One region of the Allobosea minatitlanensis genome, then DNA from elsewhere that is predicted to be linked to it. Evidence: riboswitches for the same ligand, from Rfam matches in the RefSeq annotation. Region 1 holds a riboswitch; each other region holds the start of a gene.
What was found. A riboswitch is a leader RNA that binds a small molecule or an ion and turns the genes downstream of it on or off. The one in region 1 is predicted to bind thiamine pyrophosphate.
Positions count from the first base shown of each region.

Region 1 (2,239 bases):
ATCATTCGCTCGATTCGAGGCGAAGGTTGTCGAGACGACTGGAACGACCATAAAGAGGGTCGACCACACCCCAGTATGACCGGTATCATTCTGGACGGCCATGCGCTACGGCCAAAAAACGTTTTGAATCGCGCGTCGAGGTTGTTTCGGACCGGTTTTGCGGCACCGACGATGAAGGCCCGACGACCCCCCATCGCGGATTCGAAGACGCGGTCGTGTTGGCGCTGAGCGTCGTCGTCGAACCATGGTGACGTCAAATGGATATCGGCCGGCAGGCGCTTAAAAAACGCCTCGTCTATCGCACGCGAACCACAGCGATCGCGGAGGACATTGTTCCGGGTCTGGGCAAGCTCGTGCGCCCGCTTCGCCTGCGCAGCGACCGACGGACCTGCGCAATTCCAAGGATCTCAACGAGGTCTACAGGGACCGCCTTACGAATCCACCAATGCGATCCACGCCGAAACAGGTACATGGAGCTTCCCGATTTATGCCGGGGTTTTTGAGGTTCCGGATGTGTCAGGCTGCTGTGTCAGAACACCTAAATCGCAAAAAGGGAAAACCATTTAATATCAAGGGTTTAGGAGTGGCGGAGACGGAGGGATTCGAACCCTCGATACCCTTGTGGGGTATGCTCATTTAGCAAACGAGTGCCTTCAGCCTCTCGGCCACGTCTCCGGCGAAAGGCTCTATGCCCGATCGTGAAGCCCTTTGACAAGCCTCGCCGATCACTTTGCACCATGGATAATTCCGCAAGGCGGCGGATCGGCGAGCCATGCCTCGCGCCGGCGCTGCCTTTCACGAGGGCTGGCATGGTGAGGGGCCCGCGGACGGGGATAGCGAGGGCGCGATGTTCCGGAGGAGCGGGCGCGGCTGCGGGCGCGGGCGCCGTCCGGCAGCAGGCCAGCCGCGGCATTCCCTCGACCGGGGAAGTGCTCGGGGGGCAGGGCGGGGCCGGGGCTCGCGCATGCCGGCTCGCCTTGCCCTGCGCGGCGCGTGCCACTAGATTGAAGCGGTCCGTTGGGGTGCCGGAAGGCTGAGAGGCGCGGTTCGCGCCAACCCATCGTACCTGATCCGGGTAATGCCGGCGAAGGGAACGGTCCACGGCTCGCAGATCAGTTGCTCGCCCTTGGCCGCTGCCTTCCCGGGAGCAGGAAAGCATGACGGCTTCACGCCCCTCTCACGAACTGGATGTCGCCGTGGCCGGCGCCGGAGTTGTCGGCCTCGCCTGCGCCGTCGCGTTGCTGGCCCGCGGGGCGCGGGTCACCGTCCATGAGCGCGGTGCCCATGTCGGCGCGGAGGCCTGTTCCTGGTATGCCGGCGGCATGCTCGCGCCCTGGTGCGAGGGCGAGAGCGCCGAGGAGCCGGTGGTCCGCCTCGGCCAGGAGGCGGCCGCCTGGTGGGAGCGTCACGCCGGGGGCGTGGTGCGCCGGGGAACCCTCGTCGTCGCGCCGAGCCGCGACCGCGCGGAGCTGCGCCGCTTCGGCGAGCGCACCAGCCATTTCGAGGATGTCGACGGCGCGGCCATCGCCGGGCTCGAGCCCGATCTCGCCGGGCGCTTCTCGCGCGGCCTGTTCTTCGCGGAGGAGGCCCACCTCGATCCGCGCCGGGCGATCGCGGCGCTGGCGGAACGGGTTCTGGCGCAGGGCGGGACGATCCGTTTCGGCAGCGAAGTCGAGCCGGCGGCGCTCGACGCCGGGGTCGTGCTCGACTGCCGGGGCCTCGCGGCGCGCGACGTCCTGCCCGAGCTGCGCGGCGTCAAGGGCGAGATGCTGATCCTGAAGAGCGACGAGATCGCGCTGTCGCGCCCGATCCGGCTGCTGCATCCGCGCATCCCGCTCTACATCGTGCCGCGCGCCGGGGGGCATTTCATGGTCGGCGCGACCATGATCGAGAGCGGCGCGCGCCGGCGCATCTCGGCCCGCTCGATGCTCGAGCTGCTCGGCGCCGCCTACGCGCTGCATCCGGCCTTCGCCGAGGCCGAGATCGTCGAGATCGGCACCGACGCCCGCCCGGCCTTTCCCGACAACCTGCCGCGGCTGACGCGCCGGGGCCGGGTGATCCATGTCAACGGGCTCTACCGCCACGGCTTCCTGCTCAGCCCCGCCATGGCGCGGATGGCGGCGGATGCCGTGCTCGACCCGCACTTACGACCGGAGATGCTGCATGACCTTGCTGCTTAACGGAGCCCCGCAGGAGATCGCGGCCGGAACCCTGGCCGAGGCGCTGGCCGAACTCGGCT
Region 1 covers NZ_OZ224509.1:2,943,977-2,946,215, reverse strand. Annotated here, with positions in the region: gene ACWH43_RS14450 (DUF6538 domain-containing protein) at 296-472, opposite strand; tRNA gene ACWH43_RS14445 (tRNA-Ser) at 585-675, opposite strand; TPP riboswitch at 1,009-1,110, shown strand; gene thiO (glycine oxidase ThiO) at 1,185-2,180, shown strand; gene thiS (sulfur carrier protein ThiS) at 2,164-2,239, shown strand, end outside.

Region 2 (2,239 bases), 1.5 Mb from region 1:
CGCCGCTGCTGACCGGCGAGAACCGCTGACCGGACGGCCGCGCGGCCGCCCGATCCGGAACGGGGCTGCACGGCGTGCAGCCCCGTTCTTCGCCTGGAGCACGGAACAGCGCCGCGCCCGCCCGGTTCCATCTTCCGGAGGAATCGTCCGATGGGAGATGAGGCCATGAAAAAGCTCACCCTGAGGCTCGCCCTGGCGCTGACCGCGCCGTTCGTCGCCGGATCGCTTCCGGCGCCGCCCGCCCTCGCCCAGGTCGCGCCCCAGACCACGCCCCTGCCCGGCCCCGGAGTGAAGCAGCGCGCGCCCGGTGTGCCGATCGCCCCTCAACCCAACGCGGTCTCGCGCCTGCGGCCCGAGGAGAGGGGGCTATGGAACCGGGACGGACGGGTGGCGCGCGACGAGCGGGCCGCCCCGCAGCCCGACCGCGACCCGCCGATGCCGCGCGGCGTGCCCTCGATCATCGCGCCCTGAGCCGGCATTCAGCTTTGCGCAAGATTTGCGGCCTAGGCTCGCCGCCATGAGTGACGCCGCCGCCCTCGCCCAAAGCCTCGCCGCGATGCAGGCCGCCTCGACGCAGCAGGCGCTGAGCCTCGCGATGCTGCGGCAGAGCGCGGCGGCCGACCGCGGCGTGGTCGCGCTGCTCGAGCAAGGAGCCGAGCAGGCCAAGGCCGTCCTTCCCGCCGGACAGGGCCAGCAGGTCGACCGGATCGCCTGACGGACCGCGCATGCCGGCCCCGCAGCGCCGGCTGCTTTCCCGGTTGCGTCTGTCCGGGCGACGTCCTAACCTTGGAATCGTTCCGAGGGGTGCCCGCGAGGGCTGAGACGGCGATGAGCCGAACCCGTCGAACCTGATCCGGGTCATACCGGCGGAGGGACTGGAACGCGGTGCGGCCTCGGCCTGCACCCGCATCACAGCGCTTGAACCGCTTCGACGCCGGATCTCCTGACCTGCCCCAAGGAGGAGATCCCCCATGAATGCCCACGCCAGACCCCAGAAAAACAGCGTCAAGACCGCGCCCAAAGTCTCGGCCCCGACCGGCGTGACGACCGGGCCGATCATCGGCTCGCGCAAGATCTATGTCGCGGTGCCCGAGCATCCCGAGATGCGCGTGCCTTTCCGCGAGGTCGCGCTGAGCACCGACGCCGAGCCGCCAGTGCGCATCTACGATCCCTCGGGCCCCTATACCGAGGCCGACGCCAGGATCGACCTCAATGCCGGCCTCGTTCAGCCGCGCCGCGCCTGGCTCGACGCCCGCGGCTTCCAGCGGGTTCCCGGCCGCGCCGTCACCGCCGCCGACAACGGCAACATCCCGGCCGAGCAGCTCGTGCCCGCCTGCCCGGCCGATCGCCCGATCCTCGAGGCGAAGCCCGGCCAGATGGCGACGCAATACGAATTCGCCAGGGCCGGCATCGTCACGCCCGAGATGATCTATGTCGCGCATCGCGAGAATCTCGGCCGCGCCGCCATGCTGGAAGGCGCGAGGGAGCGCCATACCGACGGCGAGAGCTTCGGCGCCAGCGTGCCGGAATTCGTCACGCCGGAATTCGTCCGCGAGGAGATCGCGCGCGGCCGCGCCATCATCCCGGCCAACATCAACCACCCCGAGCTGGAGCCGATGGCGATCGGCCGCAACTTCCTGGTCAAGATCAACGCCAATATCGGCAATTCCGCCGTGACCTCCGGCGCGGCCGAGGAGGTCGAGAAGCTGGTCTGGGCGATCCGCTGGGGCGCCGACACGGTGATGGACCTCTCCACCGGCCGCAACATCCACAACATCCGCTCCTGGATCCTGCGCAATTCGCCGGTGCCGATCGGCACGGTGCCGATCTACCAGGCGCTGGAGAAGGTCGGCGGCGATCCGGTCAAGCTCGACTGGGAGGTGTTCAAGGACACGCTGATCGAGCAGGCCGAGCAAGGCGTCGACTATTTCACCATCCATGCCGGCGTCAGGCTGCCTTACGTCCCGCTGACGGCGAACCGCGTCACCGGCATCGTCTCGCGCGGCGGCTCGATCATGGCGCGCTGGTGCCTCGCGCATCACCGTGAGAGCTTCCTCTACGAGCGCTTCGACGAGATCTGCGAGATCATGCGCCGCTACGACGTCTCCTTCTCGCTCGGCGACGGCCTGCGGCCGGGCTCGATCGCCGACGCCAACGACCGCGCCCAGTTCGCCGAGCTGGAGACCTTGGGCGAGCTGACGCAGATCGCCTGGCAGAAGGGCTGCCAGGTGATGATCGA
Region 2 covers NZ_OZ224509.1:4,447,236-4,449,474, forward strand. Annotated here, with positions in the region: gene ACWH43_RS21775 (OmpA family protein) at 1-29, shown strand, start outside; gene ACWH43_RS21780 (hypothetical protein) at 166-471, shown strand; gene ACWH43_RS21785 (hypothetical protein) at 518-715, shown strand; TPP riboswitch at 791-893, shown strand; gene thiC (phosphomethylpyrimidine synthase ThiC) at 972-2,239, shown strand, end outside.
Region 2: it holds a riboswitch for thiamine pyrophosphate, as region 1 does, so the genes downstream of both, thiC (phosphomethylpyrimidine synthase ThiC) here and thiO (glycine oxidase ThiO) in region 1, are expected to answer to the same signal.

Region 3 (2,239 bases), 2.4 Mb from region 1:
GCCTATTTCCTGAGGAAGGCCGCAAAGGCGGCCATGGCCTCGGGCGAGCGCAGGCGGCGGCCGAAATGGTCGGCCTCCACGGCGATGGTCTCGGCCACCGCCGCGGCGCTACCGCGCTTCAGCAGCATCTTGGTCAGGGCGACGGATTGCGACGGCAGGGCCGCCAGCGCCTTCGCCCTGGCGAGCCCGTGCTCCAGCGCCGTGCCTTCCGGCACCACGGCGTTGACCAGCCCGGCTTCCGCCGCCGTCGCGGCGTCGAAGACCTCGCCCAGCATCAGCAGCTCGGCCGCCTTCTTGCTGCCGGCGACGAGGGGCAGCAGATAGCTGGAGCCGCCCTCGGGCGAGAGGCCGAGCGTGACGAAGGGCAGGCGGAAGCTCGCCGTGGCGCCCGCGAAGGCGAGGTCGCAATGCAGTAGCATCGTCGTGCCGATGCCGACGGCGAAGCCCTCGACGGCGGCGACGATGGGTTTCTTCGCGGTCGAGATCGCGCCGAGGAAGTCGATCGCGGCGCGCGGCCCTTCGCCCGCGGCGGCGGCCGCGGCGAAGTCCTTGATGTCGTTGCCGCTGGTGAAGCAGCCGCCGGCGCCGGTCAGCAGGACGGCGCGGGCGGCATCGTCCGCTTCCGCCGCGGCGATGGCCTGGATCAGCCCGGCATAGCTCGCGCGGTCGAGCGCGTTCCTCCGGTCCGGCCGGTTCATGGTGATCTGGACGACGCCCGCGGCGACGGTCTCGCTCACTACGCTTTCGCTCATCTCGGTCCGCCTTTCGGAAAGCTGTCCGGCCCGGATGGCACGGGGCTTCGACAGGGGTCAAGCGAGGCGGGATGCGCCTTTCGTCGCCGCCTCGCGCGTCTGCATGCCCGCGGCGGGCGCGGCGGCCCTTCGCCGCAGGCGCAGCCGCGGGCCCGCCTTCGCCGGCTTGCCGCTTGACAGCCCACCCTGCCGCTCGTCATCTAGCCGCGTTCCCAGGGGGGCCTCGCTAGGAGGCTGAGATTCCGCCGGCCGGGCTTTTTCCGGCAACGCGGTGACCCTCCGAACCTGATCCGGATCATACCGGCGTAGGGATGCGGGACAGGCGGCGCTCAAGCCCCGATTCCATCTGCGCATATGGTCCAGTCGCGACCGACGCCCTTCGGCAGGCCGAGGGAGCGTCCGAACGGAGTGGGCCACAGTGACGCAAGCCGAGATCATCGAGGCGCTGCTGGCGTTCATCGCACGTCCCGACGCGTCGGAAGCCGAGTTCGAGGCGATGGCGCTCCAGGTCTTCGCCTATCAGTTCCGCAACAACGAGCCCTACAGGCGCTTCGCCCTGCAGCGCGGCCGCACCCCGCTCGCGGTGAGGCGCTGGCGCGACATTCCGGCCGTGCCGATCACCGCCTTCAAGGGCCTGACGCTGAGCTGCTGCCCGCCGGAGGCGGCGAGCCACGTCTTCATGACGAGCGGCACCACCCAGGGCGTGCGCGGCCGCAGCTACCACCCGACGCTCGCCGTCTGGCAGCGCTCGATGCTCGACAATTTCCGGGCGCGCTTCATGCGCGGCCGCGCGCGCATCCGCATGGGCATCCTCTTCCCCGACGACAGGGAGCTGCCCAATTCTTCGCTCGCGCATTACCTGTCGCTCGCCCGGCGCGCATGCGGCACGCCGGATTCGCAGGGCTTCATCGGCGCGGACGGCCTCGATCTCGACGGCCTGCTGGCGGCGCTCGCTCAGGCCGAGGCCGGTGGCGAGCCCTATGCCCTGCTCGGCGCCAGCTACTCCTTTGTGCCGGTGCTCGACGCGCTGGCGGCGCAGGGCCGCCGCTTCGCCCTGCCCGAGGGCAGCCTGATCCTCGACACCGGCGGCTTCAAGGGCCAGTCGCGCGAGCTGGCGCCGGACGCCTTCTACGACGCCCTCTCGGCAGCCTTCGGCGTGCCGCGCGCCTCCTGCATCAACATGTACGGCATGACCGAGCTGAGCAGCCAGTTCTACGACGACGGCAACGCCGTCTGCCCCTCGGTCAAGTCCGGCCCGCACTGGGTGCGCAGCCGTGTCGTCGATCCGCTGACCGGCGCCGATCTGCGCGACGGCGAGCGCGGCGTGCTCGTCCATCACGATCTCGCCCATTTCAACTGCGTCTCGGCGATCCTGACCGAGGATGCCGGCGAGATCGTGCCCGGCGGCTTCCTGCTGCTCGGCCGCGTCGACGGCGAGGCCTCGAAGGGCTGCTCCGTCGCCGTGGCGGAGTTCCTGGCGGCGGCGC
Region 3 covers NZ_OZ224509.1:519,934-522,172, forward strand. Annotated here, with positions in the region: gene ACWH43_RS02420 (enoyl-CoA hydratase-related protein) at 3-752, opposite strand; TPP riboswitch at 957-1,084, shown strand; gene ACWH43_RS02425 (LuxE/PaaK family acyltransferase) at 1,171-2,239, shown strand, end outside.
Region 3: it holds a riboswitch for thiamine pyrophosphate, as region 1 does, so the genes downstream of both, ACWH43_RS02425 (LuxE/PaaK family acyltransferase) here and thiO (glycine oxidase ThiO) in region 1, are expected to answer to the same signal.